DNA from 3 places in the Streptomyces sp. NPDC057271 genome. Region 1 is predicted to be linked to each of the others. Evidence: riboswitches for the same ligand, from Rfam matches in the RefSeq annotation. Region 1 holds a riboswitch; each other region holds the start of a gene.
What was found. A riboswitch is a leader RNA that binds a small molecule or an ion and turns the genes downstream of it on or off. The one in region 1 is predicted to bind cyclic di-AMP.
Positions count from the first base shown of each region.

Region 1 (10,316 bases):
GCCGGAGCAGCGCGGAGACCGTGGCGTGCGGGATCCGGGTGACCGGCACCCGGTGCCCCGGCGGCGCGCTCCCGCTGTGCCGCGCCCCCTTGACCACCACGACCGGCTTGACCGCCGCCGTGCGCCGGGCGAGCCGGGTGAACTTCCGGGGGTTCCCGATGGACTCCAGATACAGCAGGACGACGTCCGTCTCCGGGTCGTCGTACCAGTGCTGGAGGAAGTCGTTGCCGGAGACGTCCGCCCGGTTGCCCGCCGAGATGAAGGAGGAGATGCCCGCGCCGTGCCGGTGCAGCCCGGCGAGGAGAGCGATCCCGATCGCGCCGGACTGGGTGAAGAGCCCGATGCGCCCGGCGGTCGGCGCCTGCGGCGCGAGCGAGGCGTTCAGTCGCACACCGGGCGAGGTGTTGATGATCCCGAAGGCGTTCGGCCCGATGATCCGCATCCCGTACGAGCGGGCCTGCCGCACCAGTTCCCGCTGCCGGTCCCGGCCCTCCGCCGTCCCCGTCTCCGCGTAGCCCGCCGAGAGCACGACGAGCCCCCGCACCCCGTGCTCCCCGCAGTCGGCGACCGCCTCCGGCACGCGTTCGGCGGGCACGGCCACGATCGCGAGGTCCACCGGCTCGCCGATGTCCCCGACGGAGCGGAAGGCCGGCACTCCGGCGAGCGTGTCGGTGTCCTCGGGGAGCGCGCGGTTCACCGCGTACGTCCGTCCGCCGAACCCGCCGTCCAGGAGGTTGCGCAGGACCGCCCGGCCCACGCCGCCCGGTGTGCGTCCGGCGCCGACGACGGCGACCGAGCCGGGTGTGAGGAGCCGCTGCACGGAACGCGCCTCTGCCCGCTGCTCCCGCGCGCGCTGCACGGCGAGCGAGCGGTCCGTGGGCTCCAGGTCGAGGTGGAGCCGTACCGAACCGTCCTCGAAGCTCCGCTTCTGCGTGTATCCCGCGTCGGTGAAGACCTTGATCATCTTGGTGTTCGCGGGCAGCACCTCCGCCGCGAACCGCCGGATGTCGCGCTCGCGCGCCACCGCCGCGATGTGTTCGAGCAGCGCGGAAGCCACGCCCCTCCCCTGGTGCGCGTCCTGCACCAGGAAGGCGACCTCGGCCTCGTCGGCAGGCGCGGAGGCGGGCATGCCGCGGTCGTCGATCCGGTCGTACCGCACGGTGGCGATGAACTCCCCGCCGACCGTCGCCGCGAGCCCCACCCGGTCGACGAAGTCGTGGTGGGTGAAGCGGTGCACGTCCTTGGCGGAGAGCCGTGGGTACGGCGCGAAGAAGCGATAGTACTTCGACTCGTCGGAAACCTGCTCGTAGAAGCTGACCAGCCGTTCGGCATCGTCTGCGGTGATGGGCCGGATGCGCGCCGTGCCGCCGTCCCGGAGGACCACGTCCGCTTCCCAGTGGTCGGGATAGGCGTGCTCCGGCTGTACCGCCTGTGCTGCCTGTACCGGCTCCGCCGGTCGGCCCGGCTGTTCCGACGCGCTCTGCATGGGGCAAGCGTACGACCGGGGTCCGACACGGGCACCGGTCGCGCGGCACCTGTGCGCCATGCAAGGTAAGGAGGACCGACCGGCCCTTCGCGCGCGGGCCGAAGGTCGGCCACGAGCACCCCGCGGCCCGTGAGAGACTGGTCTAGACAACCCGCTTGAGACTTGAAGGGCAACACCATGGCTGAGCGCCGCGTCAACGTCGGCTGGGCCGAGGGCCTGCACGCCCGCCCCGCCTCCATCTTCGTCCGTGCCGCCACGGCCTCCGGCGTCCCCGTGACGATCGCCAAGGCCGATGGCAACCCGGTCAACGCCGCGTCGATGCTCGCGGTGCTCGGTCTGGGCGCGCAGGGCGGCGAGGAGATCGTTCTCGCTTCGGACGCCGAGGGCGCCGAGGTCGCGCTCGACCGCCTGGCGAAGCTGGTTGCCGAGGGGCTCGAGGAGCTTCCCGAGACCGTCTGACCCGATCTCCGAAGAAGCCGCGCACGCCGGAGCACCGGCGGCGCGGCTTTTTCGTCCCCCCGATTCCGCGGGCACATTCCTTGCGGCGCATTACGGGCAGCGAATTATGCACGGTGCGTCGTGCACAGCGCATTTCCGAGCGCCATTCCAGGCAGGACGCAGCCGGCCCGCGAAATCTACTGCCCTTTGTATACGGCCCGCTCGTTAATTCCGGACGCTCGCGGTGTTTACGACATGTTGCGAAACCCTCACGCGCCCGCGCTCCGGGCGCTTCAGCCGGTGCAGCACCAGGGACCGTTCGGCGTGCGTCGCGGTCAGCGCACGGGCCCGTTCGGCGTCGCCGCGCGCCACCGCGTCCACGATCGCCCCGTGCTCGGCCCATGCCTCGACCGGCTGAGCCGGGAGTTCGATCGCGTACATCCAGTCGATCTTGTGCCGTAGCTGGATGAGCAGCGCGGTGAGCGCCGGACTGCCCGAGGCCTGGGCCAGCGTCTCGTGGAACCAGCCGCCGAGCGAGCGCAGATCCTCCGCCTGGCCCCGCCTGGCCCGCTCCTGCCCCAGCCTGACCAGGCCTCGCAGCACCTTGAGGTGCGCCTCGGTGCGGCGCTGCGCGGCGCGCGCGGCCCCGAGCGGCTCCAGCAGGGACCGTACGTCCAGCAGGTCCGCCGCCTCCTGCTCGGTGGGCTCGGCGACTTGGGCGCCCGCGTGGCGGCGGGTGATCACGAAACCCTCGGACTCCAGGGTGCGCAGCGCCTCGCGGACGGGGACGCGGGAGACTCCGTAACGGCGGGCGAGCTGCTCCTCGGTCAGCCGGCTGCCGCGCTCGAAGACCCCGGTGACGATGTCGTCCCGGATCGCCGTGCATACAGAGTGCGCGGGAATGCGCATGTTCGACCTCCGCCTTGATCCGCGCGAAACCGGTTCTCCGGCGACTCTATTGCAGCAGGGCATTGTTTCCGAAGGCTCCCCAGGATCCATGGATAGGTTTTTGGTCAGCGAAAAGCCCCGGCTCGGTACGAGCCGGGGCTTTTCTGAGAATCCGGGAAAGACTCGAACGGTCAGACGTTCACACCGCGGGCGCGGAGGTACGCGATCGGGTTGATGTCGGAGCCGTACTCGGCGGTCGTACGGGCCTCGAAGTGGAGGTGCGGACCGGTGGAGTTGCCGGTCGAGCCCGAGATGCCTATCTGCTGGCCCGGGGTGACGGACTGGCCGACCCCGACACTGATGGCCGAGAGGTGACCGTACTGGGTGTACGTGCCGTCGTGCATCCGGATGACGACGTTGTTGCCGTACGCACCGCCCCAGCCCGCCTCGACGACGGTGCCGGAGCCGACGGAGACGACCTTGCTGCCGGAGGCGGCGTGGAAGTCGACGCCGGAGTGGCTGCCGGAGGACCAGAGCGCACCGCCGGTCTTGTAGCCGGTGCTGACGTACGAACCGGCCACGGGAAGCTGGAAGGAGTTCAGGCGCTTGCGCTCGGCCTCACGGGCGGCGCGCTCCTTGGCCTCGCGGATCTCCTTGGCGCGGGCCTCGGCCTTGCGCTTCGCCTCGGCCTTCGCACGGGCCTCCTCTTTGCGCTTCGCCTCCGCCTCGATGGCCTCGCGCTCCTGGGCGGCGGCCTGGGCGTCGATGGTGTCGGCGAGCGAGTCGGCGGCGATGATCTGGGTCAGCCCGGTGTCCTCGACGGAGGGGGCCGCGTCCGCGTCGACGGCGAGTGCCGGGGAGGCGAGGGTTCCAATGACGCCGGTGGTGGCGAGGGTCGCGACGCCTGCGAAGCCGGCGCTGCGGCGCGCCAGACGGCTCGGACCACGATGCTTCCCGGTGGCACGGGTGAACGCCATGTAGGGGCTGTTCCTTTCCTTCCTTCTCGCCTACCGGGTTAGCTGACGGGTTCGGAGCAGGAAGGTCTCCTACGGGCCCCTCCGCACAGGTGCGAAGGCGTCCGATTCACCCCAGGGACTTCGCGTGGGTCCCCGGCTCCCCAGGCTCGCGCCTGACGGGGACTCGGCGATGACTGTCCGATGCCGCGGGTGCGGCGCGTGCAACTGGCGAACAGCCGGACCGACGCTAAGCGGACCGTCTTTCAATCACCAAACAGACACGCCTGTTTGTAAGACATGCCACAGGCCATACAGCCACCGCCTGCAGCAATACGGACAAAGGGGAGGACCCCGACGTACCGTGACGTCGGGGTCCTCCGGGGCCGCCGGACACGGCGGCCTGACGACTCGATCAGCCCGTCACCACGGTCACTTCGCCGATGCCGAGGGCGCGCACCGGCTCCTCGATCTCCGACGCGTCACCCACGAGCACGGTGACGAGACGGTCCACCGGGAAGGCGTTGACGACCGCGGCCGTCGCCTCCACCGTGCCGGTCTCGGCGAGACGCGCGTACAACTGCGCCTGGAAATCGTCCGGAAGGTGCTGCTCGACCTGGTCGGCGAGGGTGCCGGCGACCGAGGCGGCCGTCTCGTACTTGAGCGGCGCCACGCCCACCAGGTTCTGCACGGCCACGTCGCGCTCGGCGTCCGTCAGACCCTCCGCGGCGAGGGTGCGCAGCACCTTCCACAGGTCGTCAAGTGCCGGGCCGGTGTTGGGGGTGTCGACGGAGCCGCTGATGGCGAGCATCGAGGCGCCGTTGCCCTGGCCGTCGGAGCGCAGCACCTGGCCGAAGGCGCGGACACCGTAGGTGTAGCCCTTCTCCTCGCGCAGGACACGGTCCAGGCGGGAGGTGAGGGTGCCGCCGAGGCAGTACGTGCCGAGGACCTGGGCCGGCCATACGCGGTCGTGACGGTCGGCGCCGACCCGGCCGATCAGCAGCTGGGTCTGGACGGCACCCGGGCGGTCGACGATGACCACACGGCCGGTGTCGTCGGCCGTGATCGGCGGGACCGGGCGGGACGCGGCGGTGTTCCCCGTCCAGGCGCCCAGCGTCTCGGCGAGCACCTTGTCCAGGTCCACGTCGGTCAGGTCGCCGACGATCACGGCCGTGGCCGTGGAGGGCCGGACGTGCGCGTCGAAGAAGGCGCGGACGGCGGCGGCGTCGATCGTCTCCACCGTCTCCTCGGTGCCCTGGCGCGGCCGGGACATACGCGAGTCGGCCGGGAAGAGCTCCTTGGAGAGCTGCTTGGCCGCCCTGCGGGCCGGATTGGCCGCCTCGTGCGGGATCTCGTCGAGCCGGTTGCGCACCAGGCGCTCGACCTCGGTCTCGAGGAACGCCGGCGCGATCAGGGCCTCGGAGAGCAGCCCGAGCGCCTTGGGCAGCCGGGAGACGGGGACCTCCAGGGAGACCCGTACGCCCGGGTGGTCGGCGTGCGCGTCGAGCGTGGCGCCGCAGCGCTCCAGCTCGGCCGCGAACTCCTCGGCGGTGTGCTGGTCCGTGCCCTCGGAGAGCGCGCGGGCCATGATCGTGGCGACACCGTCGAGCCCCGCGGGCTCGGCCTCCAGAGGTGCGTCGAGGAAGATCTCGACGGCGACGACCTGCTGACCTGGGCGGTGGCAGCGCAGCACCGTCAGGCCGTTGTCCAGCGCTCCACGGTCCGGGGCCGGGAAGGCCCAGGGCCTGGCGGTGCCCGGCTCCGGCTGCGGGTGGAACGTCATGCTCGTCAAAGACGCGGCAGCGTCGGTCACTGGTCCGCTCCCTCTTCCTCGTCGCTGTCGCCCAGCTCGGCGTCGTTCTGTTCGGTGCCGACCGGCTCGTAGACCAGCACCGCGCGGTTGTCCGGGCGCAGCCGGGCCGCGGCGACGGCCCGCACCTCCTCGGCAGTGACGTCGAGGACCCGGTTGACGGCGGTCAGCGCGAGCTGCGGGTCGCCGAACAGCACCGCGTAGCGGCAGAGTTCGTCGGCGCGGCCCGCGACCGTGCCGAGGCGGTCCAGCCACTCGCGCTCCAGCTGGGCCTGCGCGCGCTCCATCTCCTCGGGCGTCGGGCCCTCGGCGGCGAACCGGGCCAGCTCCTCGTCGACGGCGGCCTCGATCTCGGGAACCTCGACCCCGCCGGACGTCTTGACGTCCAGCCAGCCGAGCGAGGGCGCGCCGGCCAGGCGGAGGAGACCGAAGCCGGCGGCCACGGCCGTACGGTCGCGGCGGACCAGACGGTTGTGGAGCCGGGACGACTCGCCGCCGCCGAGGACCGTCAGGGCGAGGTCGGCGGCGTCGCACTCGCGCGAGCCGTCGTGCGGAAGCCGGTAGGCGGCCATCAGCGCGCGGGCCGGGACCTCCTCCTCGACGACCTCGCGCAGCTGCTCCCCGAGGACCTCGGGGAGCGTGCCGTCGCGCGGAGGCAGCTTGCCGTCGTGGGACGGGATGGAACCGAAGTACTTCTCGATCCAGGCCAGGGTCTGTGCCGGGTCGATGTCGCCGACGACCGAGAGCACCGCGTTGTTCGGCGCGTAGTACGTACGGAAGAAGGCCCGCGCGTCGTCCAGCGTCGCCGCGTCGAGGTCGGCCATGGAGCCGATCGGCGTGTGGTGGTAGGGGTGGCCCTCGGGGTAGGCCAGCGCGGTCAGCTTCTCGAAGGCCGTGCCGTACGGCACGTTGTCGTACCGCTGCCGGCGCTCGTTCTTGACGACGTCCCGCTGGTTCTCCATGGACTCGTCGTCCAGGGCGGCGAGCAGCGAGCCCATGCGGTCCGCCTCCAGCCAGAGCGCGAGCTCCAGCTGGTGCGTGGGCATGGTCTCGAAGTAGTTGGTGCGCTCGAAGCTGGTCGTGCCGTTGAGCGAACCGCCCGCGCCCTGCACCAGCTCGAAGTGGCCGTTGCCGTGGACCTGCTTCGAGCCCTGGAACATCAGGTGCTCGAAGAGGTGGGCGAGGCCGGTGCGACCCGCGACCTCGTGGCGGGAACCGACGTCGTACCAGAGGCACACCGCGGCGACCGGGGTCAGGTGGTCCTCGGAGAGCACCACGCGCAGGCCGTTGGCCAGCCGGTGCTCGGTCGCTGTCAGGCCGCCGGAGCCGGCCTCTGCCGTGGCCGTGTGACCCATGGGCATGTACGTCCCTTCGATCGCGATATGGAAAAGTCCTGCCACCCTATGCAAGCGCACTGACACCTGGCGAAGTTCCCGCAGGTTCCGGGCGTCCCTCTTCCGGGTCGCGCGGGCGTCGCCGACGGCTGACGGCGGCCCGTACCCGGGTCGCGGTCGGCGTTGTCGGTGGGACGGTCCACAATGGTCCGCGTCAGATCAACCTTGTTGGTGAAGGAGCCGCAGCCGCGATGGCCCGCCGCAGCACGAAGACACCGCCGCCGGACGACGCGTTCGAGGAGAGGATCCTCGATATCGACGTCGTCGACGAGATGCAGGGCTCCTTCCTCGAGTACGCGTACTCGGTGATCTACTCCCGCGCGCTGCCGGACGCCCGCGACGGCATGAAGCCCGTCCAGCGCCGCATCGTGTACCAGATGAACGAGATGGGCCTGCGCCCCGACCGTGGCTACGTGAAGTGCGCCCGCGTCGTCGGCGAGGTCATGGGCAAGCTGCACCCGCACGGCGACGCGTCGATCTACGACGCGATGGTGCGCATGGCCCAGCCGTTCTCCATGCGCCTCCCGCTGGTCGACGGCCACGGCAACTTCGGCTCGCTGGGCAACGACGACCCGCCGGCCGCCATGCGGTACACCGAGTCCAGGATGGCCGCGGCGGCGCTCATGATGACCGAGTCGATCGACGAGGACACCGTCGACTTCTCGCCGAACTACGACGGCCAGGAGCAGGAGCCGGTCGCGCTCCCCGCCGCGTATCCGAACCTGCTGGTCAACGGCGCGTCCGGCATCGCGGTCGGTATGGCGACCAACATGCCCCCGCACAACCTGGGCGAGGTCATCGCCGCCGCCCGGCACCTGATCCGGTACCCGAACGCGGACCTCGAGGCGCTGATGCGCTTCGTCCCCGGCCCCGACCTGCCCACCGGCGGCCGGATCGTCGGCCTGTCGGGCATCAAGGACGCGTACGAGAACGGCCGCGGCACGTTCAAGATCCGCGCCACGGCGACGGTGGAGAGCGTGACGGCCCGTCGCAAGGGCATCGTCGTCACCGAGCTGCCCTTCACGGTCGGCCCCGAGAAGGTCATCTCCAAGATCAAGGACCTGGTCGGCTCCAAGAAGCTGCAGGGCATCGCGGACGTCAAGGACCTCACCGACCGCAACCACGGTCTGCGCCTGGTCATCGAGGTCAAGAACGGCTTCGTGCCGGAGGCGGTCCTGGAGCAGCTCTACAAGCTGACGCCGATGGAGGAGTCCTTCGGTATCAACAACGTGGCGCTGGTCGACGGCCAGCCGCTCACGCTGGGCCTCAAGGAGCTCCTCGAGGTCTATCTCGACCACCGCTTCGACGTGGTGCGCCGGCGCTCCGAGTTCCGCCGGGGCAAGAAGCGCGACCGGCTGCACCTGGTCGAGGGCCTGCTCGTCGCGCTGCTCGACATCGACGAGGTCATCCGTCTCATCCGCTCCAGCGAGAACTCCGCGCAGGCCAAGGAGCGCCTCGTCGAGCGCTTCTCGCTGAGCGAGGTCCAGACGCAGTACATCCTGGACACCCCGCTGCGCCGGCTCACCAAGTTCGACCGGATCGAGCTGGAGACCGAGCGCGACCGGCTCAACGGCGAGATCGACGAGCTGACCGGGATCCTCGACTCCGACAGCGAACTGCGCAAGCTGGTCTCGGGCGAACTGGCCGCGGTGGCGAAGAAGTTCGGTACCGACCGGCGTACGGTCCTGCTGGAGTCGGCGGGCGCGCCGATCGCCGCCACCTCCCTGGAGGTCGCGGACGACCCGTGCCGGGTCCTGCTGTCCTCGACGGGTCTGCTGGCGCGTACGGCGACGGAGGAGATCCCGGCCGCCACGGACGGCAAGCGCGCCAAGCACGACGTGATCGTCTCCGTGGTTCCGGCGACGCAGCGCGGCGACGTCGGCGCGGTGACGTCCGCCGGTCGCCTGTTGCGGATCGCGGTGATCGACCTGCCGCAGCTGCCGAACACGGCCGCCGCGCCGAACCTGGCGGGCGGGGCGCCGCTGGCGGAGTTCCTCACCCTGGAGGACGACGAGACGGTCGTCTGCCTGACCACGCTCGACGAGGCCTCGCCGGGACTGGCGCTCGGCACGCTCCAGGGCGTGGTGAAGCGCGTCGTGCCGGACTACCCGACGAACAAGGACGAGTTGGAGGTCATCACCCTCAAGGAGGGTGACCGGATCGTCGGCGCGACCGAGCTGCGGACGGGCGAGGAGGATCTGGTCTTCATCACCTCCGACGCCCAGCTGCTGCGCTACCAGGCCTCGCAGGTACGGCCCCAGGGCCGCCCGGCAGGCGGTATGGCGGGCATCAAGCTCGCCGAGGGCGCCGAGGTGATCTCGTTCACCGCGGTGGACCCGGCGGCGGGCGCGGTGGTGTTCACCGTCGCGGGCTCCACGGGCACGCTGGACGAATCAGCCGCCACGTCGGCGAAGCTGACGCCGTTCGACCAGTACCCCCGCAAGGGGCGTGCGACCGGCGGCGTGCGCTGCCAGCGGTTCCTCAAGGGCGAGGACGTGCTGATCCTGGCCTGGGCGGGCGCCACCCCGGCGCACGCCGCGCAGGCGAACGGCACGCCGGTGGAGCTGCCCGAGGCCGACCCCCGCCGCGACGGCTCGGGCACCCCGCTGCCGAAGCCGGTCACGGTGGTGGCGGGCCCGGCGAGCTAGAGGTCCTGGTCGGTCTCCTGGCCGATCTTTTGTACGTACCGCAGGACGCCCCACATGCTGTGCTCGTCGGGGGCGTCCTGCGGGCCGTTCACACGGCAGGCGTCGAGTTCCTTGCGGAGCGCGTCGCCATCGATGCCCGAGCCGATGAGGACGAGCTGGGTGAGCCGCTCCTGGCCGGCGGGCCAGGGCTCGGGGTAGAAGCGCAGGAACCTGCCGACGGCGTGCACGCCGTAGCGGTTGGCGGGGTCGGCGTCACCGAAGTCGACCCATCCCTTGATGCGGTAGAGCCCCTCGGGGCGGGAGTCCAGGAACGTCATGAGCCTGCGCGGGTGCAGCGCCGTGCCGGAGGCCAGGGAGAGGGTCTCGTAGGAGGCGTGCGGGTGGTCGTGCGCGTCGTCGGGGTCGCCGTACAGCAGGTCCTCGATCGACATCTGGCCCTCGATCTCCCCTTCCGGGACGACCCGCTCGAAGAGGAGCTCGGGATCGACGCGGCCGTGCGAGGCACGGACCACCGCGGCGGGTCCCGCGAGCCGTGTGACGGCCTCGTGGACGGCGTCCAGCTCCCGCTCGCCCACACGGTCGGCCTTGTTGACGACGACCAGGTCGGCGAGGGCGAGATGCCGGTCCGTCTCGGGGTGCCGGGTACGCGTCCGCGTGAACTCGGCGGCGTCGACGACCTGCACGAGCCCGCCGTACACG
Region 1 covers NZ_JBHUYJ010000085.1:16,967-27,282, forward strand. Annotated here, with positions in the region: gene ACFUJR_RS29500 (GNAT family N-acetyltransferase) at 1-1,486, opposite strand, end outside; gene ACFUJR_RS29505 (HPr family phosphocarrier protein) at 1,664-1,945, shown strand; gene ACFUJR_RS29510 (GntR family transcriptional regulator) at 2,150-2,833, opposite strand; gene ACFUJR_RS29515 (M23 family metallopeptidase) at 3,004-3,789, opposite strand; cyclic di-AMP (ydaO/yuaA leader) riboswitch at 3,802-3,968, opposite strand; gene ACFUJR_RS29520 (M16 family metallopeptidase) at 4,181-5,548, opposite strand; gene ACFUJR_RS29525 (M16 family metallopeptidase) at 5,575-6,936, opposite strand; gene ACFUJR_RS29530 (DNA topoisomerase (ATP-hydrolyzing) subunit A) at 7,161-9,617, shown strand; gene ACFUJR_RS29535 (CobW family GTP-binding protein) at 9,614-10,316, opposite strand, start outside.

Region 2 (10,316 bases), on a different contig from region 1:
ATGACGTCGACCCGGCCCGGGTGCATCACGGAGATCGCGGCGCGCTCGGCGTGCGTGGAGCGGACCAGCGAGTCGACGATCTCCGCGACCTTCGCGTACGGGATACGGGAGTGGTGGATCCGCTCGGAGTCGTACTCCTCGAGCCCCAGCGCGATCGCGGCGACCGTGGTCACCGAACCCGCGAGCCCGACCAGCGTCTCGGCCGAGCGGATCGGGACGGTCTCCTCGGCCAGGTCGAGCGCGGCCCGGATGTCGGCGCGGATCGCGTCGATCTCCTCGGCCGCCGCCGGATCGCTGCGCACGTGGCGCTCGGTGAGCCGTACGCAGCCGATGTCGACGGACCGGGCGGCCTCGACGTGCCTGTCGCCGACGACGAACTCGGTCGAGCCGCCGCCGATGTCCACGACCAGGTACCGCTCGGCGGCGGGCAGCTCGCCCGTGGCGCCGATGAAGGAGAACTCGGCCTCCTGGTCGCCGGTGATCACCTCGGGCTCGACGCCCAGGATGTCCAGGACTCCGCTGACGAACTCGTCGCGGTTCTCGGCGTCGCGGGAGGCGGAGGTGGCCACGAAGCGGAGCTTCTCGGCGCCCAGTTCCTTGATGACGGCGGCGTACTCCCGGCAGGCGGCGAAGGTCCGCTCCAGCGCCTCGGGCGCGAGGCGGCCGGTCCGGTCGACGCCCTGCCCGAGCCGGACGATCGTCATCCGCCGGTCCAGCTCGATCAGCTCGCCCGGGGAGCCCGCGCCGGAGGCGCCGTCAGGCTCGGCGACGTCGGCGACCAGGAGGCGGATGGAGTTCGTACCGCAGTCGATGCCCGCCACCCGGGTCACTGGGCCGACTCCTTCTCGTCCGCGCACGGCGTGACGCAGGGGCCCTTGGCCCACCACTCCGGCAGCATCGCGATCGCCTCGTCGCCCAGCGGGTTCACGCCCGGTCCCGCGGCCAGCGAGTGGCCGACGAGGACGTGCAGGCACTTGACGCGGTCGGGCATGCCGCCGGCGCTCGGGAAGCCCTCCAGGACCTCGATGGCGTCACGACGGGCGATGTAGTCCTCGTGCGCGGCCCGGTAGGCGGCGGCCAGCTCCGGGTCGGTGGCCAGCCGGGCCTGCATCTCCTTCATGACCCCGTTGGCCTCCAGGGTGCCGATCGCGGAGGCCGCGCGGGGGCAGGTCAGGTAGTACGTCGTGGGGAACGGGGTGCCGTCCGGGAGCCGCGGCGCGGTCTCGACGACGTCCGGGTTGCCGCAGGGGCAGCGGTGCGCGATGGCGCGCAGACCCCGGGGCGGGCGGCCGAGCTGCTGCTCGAAGGCGGCGACGTCCGCCTCGGTCGGCTCGGTGCGTGCGGTCTGCGGAGGGGGCGTTTCCATCGTTACGTCTTGTCTTCTCGTCGGAGTGTCGTCGGTGGTGGAGGTCGGTGCGGGGCCGAGGCCGCCGGGCCGGGCACGCTAGCGGCGCGTGTCCGCGCGGTCGACGCCGTCCCAGAGGTCGGAGTACCAGGGCCGCTCGGCGCCACCCTGCTCGGTGCGCCGGGCACGCTCGGCCTCGGGGTCGTTCAGGGTGAAGCCGGTCTCGCCGGGCATCACGTAGTGCAGGTGCTCCCGGGCGAGCCGGCGGACGTACGCGGGGTCCTGGAGACGGGCCTTCTCGTCCCGCAGCTTCTCGACCCGCGCGGCCGCGTCGGCGGCCTGGCGCTCCTGCTCGGCGATCTCGCCTCGCTGGGACACGTACTGGCGCATGGGGTACGCGAGCGCGACGACCAGCGAGCAGACCACCAGGGCGAGGAAGGCCGCCCGGCCGGTGAGCCGGGAGCGGCGGGCCTGACGGCGGGTCTGGGAGCGGTAGACACGGGCGGCGGTCTGCTCGCCGAGCAGCCTGATCCTGGTCGCGGTCGAGAACCGGTCCCGGTCCTTCGCGGCCATCTCCTGTCGCCTCCCCTGTGTCGTCCCGTAACGAGTGCGTCCCCGCACACGGTACGGGACCGGGTGCGGGGACGTACGTAACCGAGGGTTCTCGGGGATCAGCCCTTGAAGCGCGGGAAGGCGCTGCGACCGGCGTAGACGGCCGCGTCGTCGAGGATCTCCTCGATGCGCAGGAGCTGGTTGTACTTGGCGACGCGCTCGGAGCGGGCCGGGGCGCCGGTCTTGATCTGGCCGCAGTTGGTGGCGACGGCGAGGTCGGCGATGGTGACGTCCTCGGTCTCGCCGGAGCGGTGGGACATCATGCACTTGAAGCCGTTGCGCTGGGCCATCTCGACGGCGTCCAGGGTCTCGGTCAGCGAACCGATCTGGTTGACCTTGACGAGCAGCGCGTTGGCGGCGCCGTCCTCGATGCCGCGGGCCAGGCGCTCCGGGTTGGTGACGAAGAGGTCGTCACCGACGATCTGGACCTTGGTGCCCAGCTTGTCGGTGAGGACCTTCCAGCCGGCCCAGTCGTCCTCGAACAGCGGGTCCTCGATGGAGACCAGCGGGTACGCGGAGACGAGCTCCTCGTAGTAGTCGGTCATCTCGGCGGCCGAGCGGGACTTGCCCTCGAACTCGTACGAGCCGTCCTTGTAGAACTCGGACGCGGCGACGTCGAGCGCCAGCGCGATGTCCTTGCCCGGGACGTAGCCGGCCTGCTTGATGGCCTCCAGGATGAGGTCGAGCGCCTCGCGGTTGGAGTCCAGGTTGGGGGCGAAGCCGCCCTCGTCGCCGAGGCCGGTGGACAGGCCCTTGGTCTTCAGGACGGACTTGAGGGTGTGGTAGACCTCGGTGCCCCAGCGCAGGGCCTCGGAGAAGGACTCCGCGCCGATCGGCGCGATCATGAACTCCTGGATGTCCACGTTGGAGTCGGCGTGCGAGCCGCCGTTCAGGATGTTCATCATCGGAACGGGCAGCAGGTGCGCGTTCGGGCCGCCGAGGTAGCGGAAGAGCGGGAGGTCGGAGGCCTCGGACGCGGCGTGCGCGACGGCGAGGGAGACGCCGAGGATGGCGTTGGCGCCGAGGGAGGCCTTGTTGTCCGTGGCGTCCAGGTCGAACATGGCCTGGTCGATGAGGCGCTGCTCGGTGGCGTCGTAGCCGACGAGCTCCGGGCCGATCTGCTCGATCACGGCGAGGACGGCCTTCTCGACGCCCTTGCCCTGGTAGCGGTTCTTGTCTCCGTCACGGAGCTCAATGGCCTCGAACGCACCGGTGGAGGCACCGGACGGAACGGCAGCACGGCCGGTGCTGCCGTCGTCGAGGCCGACCTCGACCTCGACCGTGGGGTTGCCTCGGGAGTCCAGGATTTCCCGGGCTACGACGACGTCGATGGACGGCACGAGCATCTCCTTCTGGGATGGGACGCTAGATTTGACGCTTGCGGTGCAGGGTCGCTTTGGCCTTGCGACAAGAGCCTAACCGGCTCCGGGGCTCCCGCCCGCCGGGCGCCCGCCCCCTGGGACGAAAAAGGACCCAAGGGCACGCATCTACGGCCAAAGCCCCCCAGAACTACTCGCCAGTAACCCCGTGGGGCCGCCCCGGGCCCCGCCCCGGGCTCCCCGGAACACGGAACCCCGGTCCGGAGCGCACGGGGGAAACCGCTCCGCACCGGGGTGGTCACCGCGGGAGGGTCGTCGGACCCGCGTGAGCCGCCGGACCCGCGTGAGCCGCCGGACTCACGCGAGCCGCGGGGCTCACTTCAGGTGAAGCTGCTGGCCCGGGTAGATCAGGTCGGCGTCCTCGACGACGTCCTTGTTGAGCTCGAAGAGCTTCGCCCAGCCGCCCTCGACGTCGTGGGCGGCGGCGATGGTGCTCAGCGTGTCGCCGGCGACGACCTTGTACTCGCCGTCACCCTTCTCGACCTTCTTGCCGGTCGGGGTGGTGACGGTCTTCTTGGACTCGGCCTTCTTCGGGGCGGTCCGGGTCTCGCTGCGGGTCGTCGGCTGCTCGGCCTGGCGCTCCTGCTTCGGGGCGGCCGGCTTGGCCGGAGTGCTCTCGGCGGCGCCACCGGTGTAGGCGGCGCTGGAGAGGCCGACGCCGCAGCTCGGCCAGGCACCCTTGCCCTGACCGGCGAGGACCTTCTCGGCGATGGTGATCTGCTGCGACTTCGAGGCCTGGTCGGCGGTCGCGGCGTAGGCGGTGCCACCGTAGGCGGCCCAGGTGGAGGCGGAGAACTGCAGGCCGCCGTAGTAGCCGTTGCCGGTGTTGATGGACCAGTTGCCACCGGACTCGCACTGGGCGACGGTGTCCCACTCGGAGGCCGTGGCGGCCGAGGCGGACCCGGCGGTCATCAGCGGGGCGGCGACGGCGACACCGGCGACACCGGCGAGGGCGACGGCGCGGGCGGCCCTGGAGGGACGACGGTGTTTGCCCTTGACGGAAAACAGCATGGGACTTCTCCTCACCGACGCCTGCGAGGTGAGCTGTCGGGTTCGGGCCATGTGAGTTGCCCGGCCGCGCGACCTTGCGCGCGGCTTCACCCCAAGCCGGTCCGTCGGCCGTCTGTCTCAACGGCCGGGGTCGGCACTTACCTTGGGTCCCCCGCTCCTGCCTACGGCGCTGACGCGACGACTGTTCCCATCGGCCGACGGCAGGATTCGGCGTTTCGGTCGACGGGGCCCGCGGTGGCGAGCGGTCCTGACCGTAGACACAGACCCGGGGGAAGTTCAAAGAGGCCCAGGTCGGACATATCACCCCTACCCGTCACGGGACGAAGGGTGTTTACGCAGGTGAGAGGTGACGGAAGCAGAGTTTGCGGACGGGACGCGCCAGTTGAGACAAAGAGACCCATGTCTCACTGGCGCAGAACCGGACATACAACCCCGAACTACCCCTGTTCCGCGGTCGAACCGAGGCCGAGGTCAAGGCTCTGGCCAGGGACGATCAGGTCCGGATCGGCACCCACCGTGGAGCGGTTGGCGTCATAGAGGGCGCCCCAGCCGCCCGGGAGTTCGTTCTGCTGGGCGATCACGGAGAGGTTGTCGCCCGGCTTGACGGTGTATTCACCGATGGCGCCGGAGATGTCCTGGGCGGTCGTGTTGTCCAGACTGCCCGAAGCGTCCTTGTTGCCTTGGTCGCCCTCACCGCCCTGCTCCACCGGGTCCGCCTCGGCACCCGCGTCGGGTGCCGGGGTGTCAGTCGGCAGGGCATGGCGGCCCTTTTCGCCACTCTCGCCCGGATTGACCGATTCTTCCGGAGCCGCGTCACCGCGGTGCTTCCCCGTGCCCGGGGTCGTCGGCGTGGTCGGCGCGGTGGGGGTGGTGGACGTCTCGGGCGTGGCGGACGCCTCGGGCGCGGTGGACGCCTCGGGCGCGGTGGACGACTCGCCGCCCCCTTCCTCCGTCCCGTAATCCGGCGTGGCGCTCTCGGAGGTGCCGGCCTCCGGCGACGTCGTCCCAGAGCCGGCCGGCAGGCCCGCGGTCCGGTTCGACTCCGGAAGGGGACCCGTGGGCTCCGCCGGCTTCACGGCCGGACCCGGGTCGACGTCCGGCTTCGCGCCGTCCTTCGTCAGCCCGGCGATCGGGGCGCAGGTGGCCCACTGCGTGTCACCCGCGGCGAACGCCTTCTCCGCCACCACGATCTGCTGGGCGCGGCTGGCGAGGTCCGCACTGGTCGCGTAGTCGAGGCCGCCGTGCCGCTCCCAGCTCTCCTGGGTGAACTGGAGCCCGCCGTAGAGCCCGTTGCCGAAGTGGGCGCTCCACAGGCCGCCCGACTCGCACTCGGCGACCCGGTCCCAGGTGGCGGCGTCGGCGGCGGACGCCGAGCCCGCACCGAGGAGGGGAAGCGCCAGAGCCGATCCCGTCACGCCTGCGGCGACAACGATGGCGGGGGCCTGGCGGGGTCTGCGGTGTCGTCCGTTCCCGGAGCGCATGCGGAGGGCCTTTCGCGTGACTGCTGAGGTGACGGTGAACGTAGCCGCATTCGAACGTCAGTAACAAGTCGATGCAGCGGAGATCACGCGAAAGTCACAGTATTGACGGTCCGTCAGTAACCCAAAGGGGAGAACTCGACCGGAAGCGTGCGCAATCCGCGCATGATGAGCCCTCCGCGCCACCGCAGATCGGCCGGATCCACGGCAAGTCGCAGATCCGGCAGGCGAGTCAGCAGCGTCGCGAGCGCGATCTGCCCTTCGAGTCGGGCGAGCGGGGCGCCGATGCAGTAGTGGATGCCGTGCCCGTAGCCGAGGTGCTGGTTGTCGCGCCGGGACAGATCGAGCGTGTCCGGCTCCTCGAAGCGCGCCGGGTCGCGGTCGGCGGCGGCGAGCACGACGAGGACCGGGTCGCCCGCCGGGATCTCCTGTCCGCCGATCGTCAGCGGCTCCATGGCGTACCTCCAGGTCGCCAGCTCCACCGGCCCGTCGTAGCGCAGGAGCTCCTCGACTCCGGTCTCCAGGAGTCCCCTCTCCCCCGCCGCGAGCGAGGCCTGGAGGCGCTCGCGCTGACCGGGGTCGCGCAGCAGGGCGTAGACCCCGTTGCCCACCAGGTTGACCGTCGTCTCGAAGCCGGCGAAGAGCAGGATGAAGGCCATCGCGGCGGCCTCGTTCTCGGTGAGGTGCTCGCCGTGGTCGGAGGCCTTGATGAGCCCGGAGATCAGGTCGTCGCCGGGGTCGAGCCGCTTGCGGTGGATCAGCTCCGCCAGATACCCGCGCATCTTCTTGACCGACCGCGCCACCCCGCCGCGCGGCCCTCCGCCGTGCCGGATCATCATCCCGGCCCAGTCCCGGAAGTCGTCCTGGTCCTCGGGCGGCACGCCGAGCAGGTCGCAGATCGCGTAGATGGGCAGCGGGAAGGCGAACTCGTGGATGAGGTCGGCCTCGCCCTTCGCCGCGAAGGCGTCGATCAGCCGGTCCGTGAGCTCCTGGACCCGGGGAGCGAACTCGGCGACCCGGCGCGGGGTGAACGCCTTGGAGACCAGCCGGCGCAGCCGGGTGTGGTCGGGTGGGTCGATGTTGAGCAGATGTGTCATCAGCTCGGCCTTGCGCTCCCCCGGGATCCCCGTCTTCCCCTTGGCGTGCGCGGGCTCGTCGTGGTGCGCCGGGTTCTTCGACAACCGCTGGTCGGCGAGGGCCTGCCGGGCGTCGGCGTACCGCGTCACCAGCCAGGCCTCGACCCCGCTGGGCAGTTTCGCCCGGTGCACGGGCGCGTGCTCGCGCAGCCAGGCGTAGGCGGGGTACGGATCGGTCGCGAACTCCCAGGTGAAGAGCTCGGGAGCGGGGGTCCGGGCCGGGGGCTCGGCGGGCTGGTCGGCGGGGGTCGTGCTCACCCCTGAGACGGTACAAGGTCACCGCCACACCGGCCTCCGGGCCCGCGATCGTCCAGGATGTGATCGTCCTGTGAAGACGCGTGGCCTAGATTCTCTCGCGTGGATGCCCAGTTGCTACGAAGTACGTTCGCGGTCGTCGAGAGGCGGGCCGAACACGCCGTCACCTTCTTCTACTCCCATCTCTTCTGGCACAACCCGGGCGTCCGCGAGCTCTTCCCCGAGGACATGCGGGCCCAGCGCGACCGGCTCTTCGCCGCGCTCACCCATGTCGTGACCCGCCTGGAGGACCCCGAGCTGCCGGCGTACCTCGCCCATCTGGGACGCGACCACCGCAAGTTCATGGCCACGCCCGCGCTCTACGCCGCCGTCGGGTCCAGCCTCGGCGCCGCGTTCGCGCACGCCGCCGGGGCCGCGTGGACCATCGAGGCCGAGAAGGCGTGGACCGAGGCGTACGGGTACGTCGCCGAACTCATGATGCGGGGCGCGGACGAGGCCGCGGCGGACGGGCAGCCGGCCTGGTGGGACGCCGTCGTCGTCCGCCACCAGCGGCTCGGCGAGGACCTGGCGGTCCTGACCCTCAAGCCGCGTACGCCCTTCGCCCACCTGCCCGGACAGTACGTCGGCGTCAGCTCGCTGCGGGTCCCCCGGGTGTGGCGCACGTATTCCCTGGCCAACGCCGTTCGCCCGGACGGGACGGTGGACCTGCACGTCAGCCGCATCCCGGGCGGTGCGATGAGCACGGCGCTCGTCGACGAGACGCGGGAGGGCGAGTCGCTGCGGCTGAGCGCGCCCGGCGGCGCGCTGACCGCGCGGACCGCCCCGGGCGACCCGCGCAGCTACATCGCCGCCGGGACCGGCTGGGCTCCCGTCAAGGCGCTCCTCGAAGAGGTGGCGGAAGGGCCGCGGGGCGTCGAGGCCCGGCTCTTCCTCGTCGCGCGCGCGAAGGAGTACCTGTACGGGAGGGAGGACGCCGAGCGCCTGCGGGAACGGATACCCGGGCTGCGCGTCACGTACATCACCTCCGCGCCCCGCCACCCCCGCGACCAGGCGACCGAGCGCCTGCTCCACGCGCTGTACACCCGCGGCAACTGGCGGGCGCACGACGTGTATCTGGCCGGTCCGCCCGGCTTCCTCGCCGAGGCGCTCCCGGTCCTGGACCACCTGGGCGCCGCCCGTGTCCACCACGACCGCCTGCCGGCGGTGGCCGGCTTACGCGGCCGCCCGGCCGGCACGGCGGAGTGGTTCATCGACCCGCCGGAAGTCCCCTGGCACGACCCGGCGGCCCGGTCTCCGCACCACCCCTGATCAGGCCCCCGTCGGGTCCGCCGTGGTCCCGGAGTCCTTCTTCGTCGCGCTCTCCGCCGCGAGGATCGTGTCGCGGTAGACGCGGGCGGCGGCGCGCAGCGCTGCCTCCGGGTCGACTCCGGCCGCCTCGGCCCGTGCCGCGAGGCCGAGCAGCTCGTAGCCGATCCCCTCGCCCTTCGGCAGCTCCACGTCCAGGCCGGCCGTCCGCACCCGGCCCGCCAGCTTGGCGGCGAGCACGAGGCCGGGCTGACCGAGCGGCACCCCTTCGGTGACCGAGTCGCGCTGCTTCTCGATCGCCTTGGTGCGCAGCCAGTGCGCCTTGACCTCCTCCGGCGTCTCGGCCTTGGCGTCGCCGAAGACGTGCGGGTGGCGGTGGATCAGCTTCTCCACGATCGTCCCGGCGACATCGTCCACGGAGAACGGCTCCTCCTCGTCCTCCTCCGCGATCCGGGCGTGGAAGACGACCTGGAGCAGGACGTCCCCGAGCTCCTCGCGCAGCTCGGCGCGGTCGCCCTCCTCGATCGCCTCGACGAGTTCGTACGCCTCCTCGATGCCGTACTTGGCGAGCCCCTTGTGGGTCTGGCGCGAGGACCAGGGGCACTCGCGCCTGATCCGGTCCATGACCTGCACCAGGTCGAGGAGACGGGCGCCGGGCAGGTCGTACGAGCCGGGCAGCAGCTCCAGATCGGGCATCGCGACGCGACCCGAGCCGGCCAGCCGGGCGAGCCCGTCGGTGAGCGCCTGGTCGCCCTCGCCGGAGGGCAGGACGACGACGGTCCGTCCCCCGGCGCACGCGTCGACGAGGTCCTGCGCGGCAGGGCGGGCGTGCTCGACGGCGACCCCGGCCTCCCGGAGGTACGGCAGCTGCGGGTGGTGCTCGTCGGCGCACAGCACCCGGTCCGCGCCGTGCAGCGCCTGCCACGCGGACCAGGACAGCAGTCCGGGGGCGACACGGTGGCTGGTGGTGAGCAGGACGACACGCCCGGGGTCGAGGGGTGATTCAGCGTTCACCCTTCGACCTTACGTGGCCGGGGGAACGGACTACGCACCCGCTTCGGCGGTGGCCGGGTCCTGGGTGATCGGGCGCAGCCAGGGGGCCGAGAAGGTGCCGAGCTGGATCTTGGCGTCGTCCCACGTGCCGAAGCGCGGGTTCACGTCGATGCCGAGGTCCTTGGACGCGGCGGTGAAGACCTCCGTGAGCTTCTTCTGGCCCTCGGGGGTGTTCTCGACGCCCAGCTTGGCGGCGATCTTGTTCATCAGGACGGTGCGGCGGACGACCCCGTCGATCTGGTCGGGGGCGACGCCCTGCTGCTGGAGCAGCGTCGCGGCGAGCTGCTCCGCGCCGCCGCTCTGCTGCGTGAACTCGTCCCTGGCCTGCTGGATCTCGGCGCGCGAGGCCGTGATGCCGTTGTCCTCGGCGACCCGGTCCACCACCCGGTCGAAGATCATCACATTGAGCTTCTCACGGCTGAGATCGCCGGTCGCCTCGATCAGCTGCTCCGCCTGCGGTGATGCCTGCTGCGCGGCCCGTACGTCCTCCACCTGCGCCTGGAGGCTGGACACCTCGATCCGTTCGCCGCCGACGACGGCCGCCGCCCCCGGGTGGGCCTCACCGCCGCAGGCGGTGAGCAACGGGGCCGCGGCGAGGAGCGCGGCGGAGACGGAGAGCGCAGTGCGGCGGTGCAAAGGAGCCTCCCGGCGTGGGTCGTGCGTCCGTAGAACGACCTTGCGGTGATCGATGTTAGGCAGTCACCGGAGCCGGGGCCACTACTTCGCGGCCACTACTTCGTCG
Region 2 covers NZ_JBHUYJ010000034.1:50,129-60,444, reverse strand. Annotated here, with positions in the region: gene ACFUJR_RS17980 (exopolyphosphatase) at 1-830, opposite strand, end outside; gene ACFUJR_RS17975 (DUF501 domain-containing protein) at 827-1,366, opposite strand; gene ACFUJR_RS17970 (septum formation initiator family protein) at 1,445-1,918, opposite strand; gene eno (phosphopyruvate hydratase) at 2,017-3,303, opposite strand; gene ACFUJR_RS17960 (transglycosylase family protein) at 3,652-4,347, opposite strand; cyclic di-AMP (ydaO/yuaA leader) riboswitch at 4,351-4,570, opposite strand; gene ACFUJR_RS17955 (transglycosylase family protein) at 4,785-5,762, opposite strand; gene ACFUJR_RS17950 (cytochrome P450) at 5,942-7,219, opposite strand; gene ACFUJR_RS17945 (globin domain-containing protein) at 7,319-8,524, shown strand; gene ACFUJR_RS17940 (nucleoside triphosphate pyrophosphohydrolase) at 8,525-9,535, opposite strand; gene ACFUJR_RS17935 (SurA N-terminal domain-containing protein) at 9,566-10,210, opposite strand; gene ACFUJR_RS17930 (glycosyltransferase family 2 protein) at 10,306-10,316, opposite strand, start outside.
Region 2: it holds a riboswitch for cyclic di-AMP, as region 1 does, so the genes downstream of both, ACFUJR_RS17960 (transglycosylase family protein) here and ACFUJR_RS29515 (M23 family metallopeptidase) in region 1, are expected to answer to the same signal.

Region 3 (10,316 bases), on a different contig from region 1:
GTTCCGGTGGCCTTGGCGAGCGCCGTCACCGGGCGGAGCAGCGATCTGCGCCGCCGGTCCATCAGCAGATCGGCGAGCCGCGCCGGGTGCGCGTCCAGGACCTGACGGGCTCCCAGGCCCGTGAAGTGGTCCGCGCTGCCGCCCGCGAGCCGCCGCCTGTGCCGGTCCGCGACGACCAGCGAGGGGCCGGGCTCGTCGGTCAGCGGCCCGTCCAGCTCCGCGTACGGCAGCGCCTCCTCGCCCGCTGCCACCACCACGTGGTGCAGCCGCGGGTCGGACGCGATGGCCCGGGCCCGTTCCAGCTCGTCCTCCCGGTCCGGTCCCCCCGGCGCGGTGAGGTCGTTGAACGTGACGGCGAGCAGCCGCTCCCCCGCGCCCGTGCCGTGCCCGAGGATCGTCCCGGGCACCCCCGGCAGACCTGCCGCGAGCAGCGCGAGCGTTCCGGAGGCGCTGCCGCCCGACAGGTCCGCCCCGATGCCGGGCGCCGGGCCGCCGCCCCGGGCCGCCCGCCGCTCGGCCGGTCCCATGCCGGGTACGGGCCCCGGATCCGGAAGAGGCGACTCCGGTGCGTGCCGGGGCGCGGTGAGCCGGGCCCGTACGGCGTCGATCAGCGCGTCCCGTACGCCCTCCACGGCCCGGCGCGGCTCGATCTCCGCCGCGGCGACGGCGAGCGAGGCCACCGCCTCGTACCCGGTGATCTCGCGCGAACCCTCGCGCAGGATCAGGGAGTGTCCGGGCGGCACCCGCTTCACCCCTTCGTACGGTGTGGAGTCGCGCAGCGCCTCGGGGGTCTCCGGGCACGCGAGCAGCGCCGCCAGATGCCCGATGTCGAGCTGGGCCTCGATGAGGTCCGCGAGGGGCAGGGCGGCCGTCGCGTACGCCGTGCCGCCCGCCCACGGGGTGTGGAACACCGGCCGCGCGCCCGCCAGATCGCCGGTCACGGTGATCCGGCGGCCGACCTGCACCACGGCCGTGTAGCTGCCGGCCCAGGCGGTGAGATGGCGCAGCGCGCCCCCGCGCGCGGTGAGCAGCCCGACCCTCAGCTCCTCGTCGCTCGCGGCGCAACACCCCAGGACGGCAAGGCGGGTGTGCGCGTCGATGCCGATCACGCGGACCTCGTCGGGGCGCCAGTCGCCGACCGCCCACAGCGGATCGGGGTCACCCCACAGCAGTTGTGCGCCCACCGGGTGCACCGTGCGCCCCTCGGCGGTCGGGCTGCCCACGGCGCCGGCCGTGCCCGTCGGTCCGAAGCTCGCGGCGACACTGCTCCAGCCCACCAGCCATCGCATCGGCGCCTCCACGTCGGTTCAGTGGAGGAACATGCTGCCACGACAACCGCGCGCGGAGGGGGCTGCGGGGGCGCGCACGCAAACGCGAATGCGCCCCTGGCATGAGCCAGTTGCACCGATTCGCGGACCGTCGTCATTCGGCCATTCTCGACGGCGCGGACACCGCGCCGCTGATCTTCGGCAGTCCGGGAGGCGCTCTTCGCCTCCCGGAACCGTCCGCCGCCCGCGGGGAATGGGGCGACGGTATCCCCCAGCCCACCGGTCCACAGCCGAGTGGGCCGACCCACGCAGGACTCATGGAAGCGCTCCCCCACCCGACCGGGCGAGAGCGCACGGCCGGGCGCACGGCCACACGACCGGGGCACGCGCCCCGAGGCGCTCCGCGAGCGCCCCCGCGATCGCCGTCCGGGACCGGACCGGCCGACGCCACTACGCCATCTGTCGGCCATCCGTCTGTTCCCACAACAATCCCGCCATACGGAACTCCGCCCCTTAACGGTCGGGATGCGGCGAACTACGCTGTGTTTACGAATGCCGCACGCCTATGCCCGGCGTCGTGGCGGCCGTCTGGGGTCGAGGGGTGGCGTCATGTCCAGGGAGCAACGCGGGCCGAACGAAAAGCTCGGCACGGTTCTCGCCCTCGCGGGAATCAGCAACGCCGGCCTCGCCCGGCGCGTCAACGACCTCGGCGCGCAGCGCGGTCTGACGCTTCGCTACGACAAGACGTCGGTGGCCCGGTGGGTGTCGAAGGGCATGGTGCCGCAGGGGGCGGCGCCTCATCTGATCGCCGCCGCGATCGGCCAGAAGCTCGGCCGTCCCGTGCCGCTGCACGAGATCGGGCTCGCGGACGCCGACCCCGCGCCCGAGGTGGGTCTCGCCTTCCCGCGTGACGTGGGCGAGGCGGTCCGCTCGGCCACCGAGCTCTACCGACTGGATCTCGCCGGCCGCCGGGCCGGCGGAGGCGGCATCTGGCAGTCCCTGGCCGGCTCGTTCGCGGTGAGCGCCTACGCGACGCCGGCCTCCCGCTGGCTCATAACGCCCGCCGACTCCTCCGTGGAGCGAATGGTCGGGCCCGTCGAGGGACCGGCGGCCGAGGGGCCCGAGACCGGCGCCCACACGCGCGTGGGCCACAGCGATGTCGCCAAGCTCCGCGAGGCGGCCGAGGACGCGCGCCGCTGGGACTCCAAGTACGGCGGCGGGGACTGGCGTTCCTCGATGGTCCCCGAGTGCTTACGCGTCGACGCGGCGCCGCTGCTGCTCGGCTCGTACTCGGACGAGGTCGGCCGGGCCCTGTTCGGCGCGACCGCCGAGCTGACCCGGCTGGCCGGCTGGATGGCCTTCGACACCGGCCAGCAGGAAGCCGCCCAGCGTTACTACATCCAGGCGCTGCGCCTCGCCCGCGCCGCCGCCGACGTGCCCCTGGGCGGCTACGTCCTCGCCTCCATGTCGCTCCAGGCCACCTACCGTGGCTTCGCCGACGAGGGCGTCGACCTCGCCCAGGCCGCCCTGGAGCGCAACCGCGGGCTCGCCACCGCCCGCACCATGTCCTTCTTCCGGCTGGTCGAGGCCCGGGCCCACGCGAAGGCCAACGACGGAACGGCCGCCGCGGCCGCGCTCAAGGCGGCCGAGGGCTGGCTGGAGCGTTCGCGCGAGGGTGACGCCGACCCGTCGTGGCTGGGCTTCCACTCGTACGACCGGTTCTGCGCGGACGCCGCCGAGTGCTACCGGGACCTGAAGGCGCCGCGCGAGGTCCGCCGCTTCACCGAGCAGGCGCTGTCCCGGCCGACGGAGGAGTTCGTCCGCTCGCACGGGCTGCGACTCGTGGTCTCGGCCGTCGCGGAGCTGGAGTCGGGCAATCTGGACGCGGCCTGCGCGGCCGGCACGCGCGCGGTGGAGGTGGCGGGCCGTATCTCGTCCGCCCGCACCACCGAGTACGTACGGGATCTGCTGCACCGCCTCGAACCGTACGGGGACGAGCCGAGGGTCATGGAACTGCGCGAGCGGGCCCGCCCCCTTCTGATGGCCCCGGCGTGAGGCGTGTCCCACGGGGTTTAACGGCTTTGTCAGTGGGCCAGTGCACTATCGGGGTGGGAGGTGGTGCAGGTGTTCACGCACGACGTCGACTGCGACGTGCTCGTGATCGGCGGCGGGATCGTCGGTCTGTCGACGGCGTACGCCCTGACCCGCGCCGCGCCGGGCACCCGCGTCACGGTCCTGGAGAAGGAGCACGGCCCGGCCCGCCACCAGACCGGGCGGAACAGCGGAGTGATCCATAGCGGGATCTACTACCGGCCCGGGTCCCTGAAGGCGCGGTTCGCCGTCGCGGGCGCGGCCGAGATGGTCAAGTTCTGCGCGGAGTACGGTCTGCCCCACGAGGTCACCGGAAAGCTGATCGTCGCCACCGGGCGGGACGAGCTGCCCCGCCTCCACGCGCTCGTGCAGCGCGGCCGGGAGAACGGCATCCCGGTGCGGGAGCTGGGTCCCGCGCAGATCGCGGCGTACGAGCCGAGCGTGCGGGGGCTCGCCGCGATCCATGTCGGCACGACCGGCATCTGCGACTACGGGGCGGTGGCGGCCCAGCTCGCCGACGCCTCCGGCGCCCGGATCCTGTACGGCTCCGAGGTCACCGCCGTCGACCGGCGGCCCTGGGGCGTCGCCGTCCGCACGGCGGCCGGGACGGTCGTGCGCGGCCGGGTCCTGGTGAACTGCGCGGGGCTGCACTGCGACCGGGTGGCGCTGCTCGCCGGCGACGAGCCGGGCATGCGGATCGTGCCCTTCCGGGGCGAGTACTACGAGCTGGCGGACCCCTCGCTGATCCGCGGCCTGGTCTATCCGGTCCCCGATCCTGCCTTCCCCTTCCTCGGGGTGCATCTGACCCGCGGTGTCGACGGCGGTGTGCACGTGGGGCCCAACGCGGTGCCGGCGCTCGCCCGGGAGGGATACGACTGGTCGGTCGTACGGCCCGGTGACCTGGCGGGGACGCTGGCGTGGCCGGGGTCGTGGCAGATCGCGCGGGACCACTGGCGGTACGGAGCGGGTGAGCTGCGCAGGTCGCTGTCGAAGCGGGCCTTCACGGAGGCGGTGCGCCGGCTGCTCCCTTCGGTGGAGGAAACGGATCTGCACCGGGCTCCGGCGGGGGTGCGGGCGCAGGCGGTGCTGCGGGACGGGACGCTGGTGGACGACTTCCTGATCCGCGAGGCGCCGCGGACGGTCCACGTCCTGAACGCGCCGTCGCCCGCGGCGACGGCGTCCCTGCCGATCGGCCGCGAGGTGGCCCGCCGGGCCCTGGCCCTGCTGTAGCCCGCACGGGCGGGCCGGACGGGCGGGCCGGATGCGTGGGCCGGACGTGCGGGCCGGACGGTCACGGGGCCCGCACCCCCGGGCCAGACGCGTGGGCCGGACGCGTCGCCCGCACGGGCGGGCCGGGCGGTCACCCGGGGGCCGCCTGCCGAGCGCCGGGACGCCTCGTCCCGGAGGAACGGGGGGGGCCGCACGGGGGCCACGTAGAATTGGGCGCATTGTGTCTGAGACCCGTGAAACCCCCGCCACCCGTACCGAGCCCGTCGTCGCCCGGCGGGGCAGCCGGATGTTCGCCGCCGGGGAAGGGCCCCTGCCCGATCCCGCCGGGTCCCACCACGAACGGCGGATCCGCAGCTTCCAGCCCCGCCGCAGCCGCGTCACCGCCGGTCAGGCCGAGGCGATGCTCAAGCGCTGGCCCGACTGGGGTCTCGACATCGACGGCAAGCGGATCCTGGACCTGAACGACATGTTCGGCGGCCTCCCCGTCGTCCTGGAGATCGGCTTCGGCATGGGCGAGGCGACGGCGAAGATGGCGGCCGCCGACCCCGGAACCGGCATCCTCGCCGTGGACGTCCACACCCCCGGCCAGGGCAACCTCCTCGGTCTCGCCGACCGGGGCGGCATGGAGAACGTCCGGGTCGCCAACGGCGACGCGATCATCCTGCTCCGCGAGATGCTCGCCGCCGACGCCCTCGACGGCTGCCGTGTCTACTTCCCGGACCCGTGGCCCAAGAAGCGCCACCACAAGCGGCGGCTGATCCAGCCCGAGTTCCTCACGCTGCTCGCGACGCGGATGAGGCCCGGCGCGGTCCTGCACTGCGCGACGGACTGGGAGGAGTACGCCGAGCAGATGCTCGAGGTGCTCTCCGCCCACCCCGACTTCGAGAACACCCAGCCGGACGGCGGCTACGCGCCCCGTCCGGCCTTCCGCCCGCTCACCCGCTTCGAGGGGCAGGGCCTGGACAAGGGCCATGTCGTGCACGACCTGCTTTTCCACAGGACGTAACGGCGCTCCACAAGACGGAGCGGCACTTTTCCACAGGAAGCGGCCGAAGACGGAGAACCCCGTCGCGAGTGTCGGTCCCGCTGGTTAGGGTCGCTGACGTGTCGAACCGCGTCCCCGTCCCCACACGGGACACCGAAGAGCCGGACTTCCCGGCCGTCCCGGACCGCGCCCAGTGGCGCTACAGGCCTCGTCGCGCCTTCTGGCGCAGCAGGGTGGTCCGGGCGGTCGCCGTGATCACCGTGCTCGCGCTCTGCGCCCTGGTGATCCTGGCCATCGTGCGGGAGCAGACCGGGACGGAGGGCTTCCTCGTCGGGCTCGCGCTGGCCGTCCTGCCCGTTCCGCTGCTGCTGGCCGCGTTCCGCTGGCTGGACCGGGTGGAGCCGGGCCCCTGGCGCAACCTGATCTTCGCCTTCGTCTGGGGTGCCTTCGCCGCGACGCTCGTCGCGATCCTCGCCAACTCCTTCGCGGTCCGCTGGATCGCGACCGCCACGGCCGACCCCGCCTCCGCCGAGTCCCTCGGCGCCACGGTCGTCGCGCCGGTCGTCGAGGAGAGCGCCAAGGCGGCGGCGATCCTGCTGATCTTCCTCTTCCGCAGACGGCACTTCACCGGCCTCGTCGACGGCGTGGTGGTCGCCGGCTTCACCGCCACCGGCTTCGCCTTCACCGAGAACATCCTCTATCTCGGCAACGCCTTCGGCGAGGACCAGGACATCGGCTCCGGCGGCCTCGGCGCCACGACCGCGGGCACGTTCTTCGTACGGGTCGTGATGTCGCCGTTCGCGCATCCGCTCTTCACCGTCTTCACCGGCCTCGGCTTCGCCTTCGCCGCCCTCGCCACCTCCCGGAGCAGGTTCCTGCGGCTGCGCCGGATCCTGCTGCCGCTCGCGGGGCTGGTCCTCGCCATGGGCATGCACGCCCTGTGGAACGGCTCGGCGACGCTCCTCGGGCCGCTGGGCTTCATCCTGGTCTACGGCATGTTCATGGTGCCCACGCTCGGCCTGCTCACCTGGCTCGCGATATGGAGCAGGCAGCGCGAGCTGCGCACGATATCCGGGCAGCTCCCTGCCTACGCGGCGGCCGGGTGGCTCTCGCCCGCCGAACCGCTCGCGCTCTCCTCGATGCGGGCCCGCTCCGTGGCCCGTGACTTCGCCCGCCGGACGTACGGCAAGCCGGCCGCGGCGGCGGTCGGGGAGTACGAGGCGTTCGCGACGACCCTCGCGTTCCTGCGTCATCGCGCCCAGCGCGGCGCGGCCGGGCCGGAGTTCAGCGCGCGCGAGCAGGAGCTGCTCCACCACCTCTGGCAGCGCAAGGCGGTCGCCTCTCCCGCCCTGACCTACGCGGCGCGGGCGACGGGCCGGGTGTGGGCGCCGCCGCAGTACCTCGACTACAGCGGCTACAACCCGTACCGGAGCTAAGGCGGAGCCGGCGCAGATCGGGCCGGGCCCGGGGCGTTCCGGCAGCCCTGACGTCGGGGGGAGTCGCCAGGACCGCCGAAGCCGTGGGGAGGCCCGGGGTCAGACCGAGATGCCCTTGCCCGCCAGCCAGGCCGCCGGGTCGACACCCGCGCCGCCCGGGGTGTGGACCTCCAGGTGCAGGTGCGGGCCGGTCACGTTGCCGGTCGCGCCGACGCGGCCGATGGTTTCGCCGGTGCCCACGGTCTGGCCGACGCTCGCCGTCATCGAGGACAGGTGCGCGTACCAGACCTCCGTACCGTCCTCCAGCTCCAGGACGATGCGGTAGCCGTACGAGCCGGACCAGCCCGCCGACGTGATCGTGCCGCCGTGCACCGCCTTGACCGGGGTGCCGGTGGGCGCCGCGAAGTCGAGGCCGGTGTGGTAGCCGGAGGACCACATGGAGCCGGACTGGCCGTACGTCGAGGTGAGGGTGTACGAGGACGTGGGCAGCGCGTAGCTCGCGGCGAGCTTCGCCAGGCGCTCCGCCTCGGCCTTCGCCGCGGCGGCCTCCTCGGCCTTCCGCCTCTCCTCGGCCGCGGCCTTCTCCGCCGCTTCCGCCTTCGCCGCCGCCTCGGCCGCGGCCTGATCCGCCGCCGCCTTCTCCGCCGCGGCCTTCTTGTCGGCGTCTGCGGAGGCCTGCTGCTGCTCGGCCTGCTGCATGATGCGGGCGCGCAGCGCCTCACCGGCGTCCGCCGCCGAGGCGGCGGGGGAGCCCGCGGTCTTCTCGGCGCTGTCCGCCGGAAGGGCGAGAGTGGCCGTGAGCGGCTGCGGGTTGTTCGTCCCGGAGTCCGCCTGGTCCTCACCCGAGATGAGCTCGCCGACACCGGGCAGCTCGGAGGCGTCCGGCAGGTTGAGGTCGGGAAGGGATATCGAGACCGGGGGCTTGTCCTTGGCGGTCGCCATGCCGCCCGCGCCGACGGCCGCGATGACACCGACGCCGAGGACGGTGGAGGAGCGGGCGAAGCCGGAGCGCTGCTTCACGACACGGTGACGGCCGCCCGAACGGGCCTGCTGGCGGAGGGAGTCCTCGGTGGGGTTCCACTCCCCCCACGTGGTCGCGTCGTCGTCCGTCCCGGCGGCGCCCGGGGCGCCGAACGCGTCGAACCCGTCAGAGAGACCCTCGGGAGCAGGGGTGTTGGACGCCACGGAGGCGTACTCCTTTCCTTCCTTCTCGCCTACCGGGTTAGCTGACGGGTTCGGAGCAGGAAGGTCTCCTACGGGCGGTGTCGCACGGATGCGACGGTGTCCGATTCACCCCAAGTGGTGGTTCCCCGGTTCCCTTTCAGGATTCGGCGCGTGCGCACGGCGCCGTCTCTGGCGACGACTGGGACGACCGCGCTGCGTTATCGAACGTTAATAGACACGAGGGCCGGATTCCAAGCTGTTGCCGTTGATCATTAGCGAGATTGAGCTGCTACAGCCCGATTTGATCCCGCTTCAGTACGGACCATTGACGGGACCCCGGAACTGACGGTTCGTCAATTGTTATCTCAGCGGTACCTCGTCACTACGGATGGTCACGGAACCACGGGCATCGTCCTGCGCCGCTCCGGCTGCCCCGCCGCGGGCCGGCTCACCGCGAGCAGCGCCATGTCGTCCGTGGAGCCTCCGCCCGTGTACCGGCGGACGTCGTCGACCAGCGCGTCGAGCAGTTCGTCCGGCCCCGGGAAGATCCGTCCGGCGAGCCGCTCGGCCGGATCGTAGAAGGCCCCCGAGGCATCGCGCGCCTCGGAGAGCCCGTCGGTGTAGAGAAGCAGCGTGGCACCCGGCGGGTAGGGGGCCTCGTCGGCCCGGTCCGGCCAGGCGCCCAGCTCGCCCATGCCCAGCGGCAGCGCGGGCTCGGTCGGTTCGAGGTAGGTCAGGCCGCCGTCCGCGTACAGCAGCAGCGGCTCGGGATGGCCGCGGTTCACCATCCGTACGCGCCCGTTCCCGCGCGGGATCTCGGCCAGGACGGCGGTGGTGAACCCCTCGAAGGCGTCGAGGCTGGACCGGCGCCTGCCCTCCCGCGCCAGCGCCCGCTCCAGTCGCTGGGCGACTCCCTCCAGGGTGGCCTCCTGCTCGGCCGCCTCCCGGAACGCCCCGATCACGACGGCGACCGCCTCGACGGCGTCGAGGCCCTTGCCCCGGACGTCGCCGACCACGAGCCGTACCCCGAACGGCGTGTCCTGGACGGCGAACAGGTCGCCGCCGATGAACGCGTCCGCCTGCGCCGCCTCGTACCGGGCCGCGACCTGGAGCCCGCCGATCCGGTCGGCGGGCGTCGGCAGGACGGCCTTCTGCGCGGTCTCCGCGATCACCCGCGCCGAGGCGAGCCGCTCGCCGCTGCGCAGCACGACCCGGTTCACCAGCAGGGCGAGGGCGGAGACGGTGACGACGGTCAGCGTCTCCGTGAGGGAGGGGACTTCGCCGACGGTGCCGTTGTAGAGGTGCAGCCCGACTCCGGCGAGGACCGCGGCGATGCCCGTGAGCAGCGTCGTGAGCATGGAGAAGAACGGGGCGGCGAGGAGCGGCGCGGCCGAGAAGATCGGGGCGGCCGTGTAGGCGGGCGGGGTGGAGAGGTCGAAGACGACACCGCCGAGGATCAGCAGCGGGGGCAGGGCGCGGAGGAACCGGCGAGTCCGCTCGGCCCGCCGACGCCCGTTCCCGTTCCCGGGCCCATTCACTGGCCCGTTCCCGTTCCCGGGCCCATTCCCGTTCCCTGACCCCTTCGCGGTTCCGTTCCCGGTCCCGAGCCCGTGTCCGTTCCCGGTCCCTGTCCCTGTCCCTTTTCCGTTGGTCCCGTTCCCCTGCCCCTGCCCCACCTGTGGTCTCCTGCCCGGTCCGTGCACGGCGACGGACGGTACCGCGCCCTCCCCAGGGTGCCGGGCGCCGCGCCGTGCGGCGACCTCCGCTCGGCCAAGTGGGTTACCTCAACTCCCCACCCGCGCGCCCGCGCTCAGCCGCCCGCCCCGCCCGAGCGCCCCCACCGCGCCCGCGCACGCCAGCCCGACCGCGCACAGCACCAGCCACGGCGTCGCCGACCACCCGGTCAGGTCGAGCAGCGCGCCCGTCCCCAGGTTCCCGAGCGTGATCCCGATCCCGCAGACGGTGTTGTAGAGCCCGTAGTGCGTGGCCACCCACCGTCCCCCCGAGAGCGCGACGACCGTGTCCATCTCGTACGGGTACAGCACCGCGTTCGCCACCGCGAGGACCGCCGCGCACAGCAGCAGGCCCCCGATCCCGGGTACCGCGGGCGGCAGCAGGAACGCGGCGCCCATCAGCACCAGG
Region 3 covers NZ_JBHUYJ010000131.1:3,398-13,713, forward strand. Annotated here, with positions in the region: gene ACFUJR_RS35215 (asparagine synthase-related protein) at 1-1,289, opposite strand, end outside; gene ACFUJR_RS35220 (MFS transporter) at 1,878-3,323, shown strand; gene lhgO (L-2-hydroxyglutarate oxidase) at 3,393-4,589, shown strand; gene trmB (tRNA (guanosine(46)-N7)-methyltransferase TrmB) at 4,876-5,595, shown strand; gene ACFUJR_RS35235 (PrsW family intramembrane metalloprotease) at 5,694-7,010, shown strand; gene ACFUJR_RS35240 (M23 family metallopeptidase) at 7,110-8,195, opposite strand; cyclic di-AMP (ydaO/yuaA leader) riboswitch at 8,207-8,354, opposite strand; gene ACFUJR_RS35245 (PP2C family protein-serine/threonine phosphatase) at 8,567-9,712, opposite strand; gene ACFUJR_RS35250 (MFS transporter) at 9,959-10,316, opposite strand, start outside.
Region 3: it holds a riboswitch for cyclic di-AMP, as region 1 does, so the genes downstream of both, ACFUJR_RS35240 (M23 family metallopeptidase) here and ACFUJR_RS29515 (M23 family metallopeptidase) in region 1, are expected to answer to the same signal.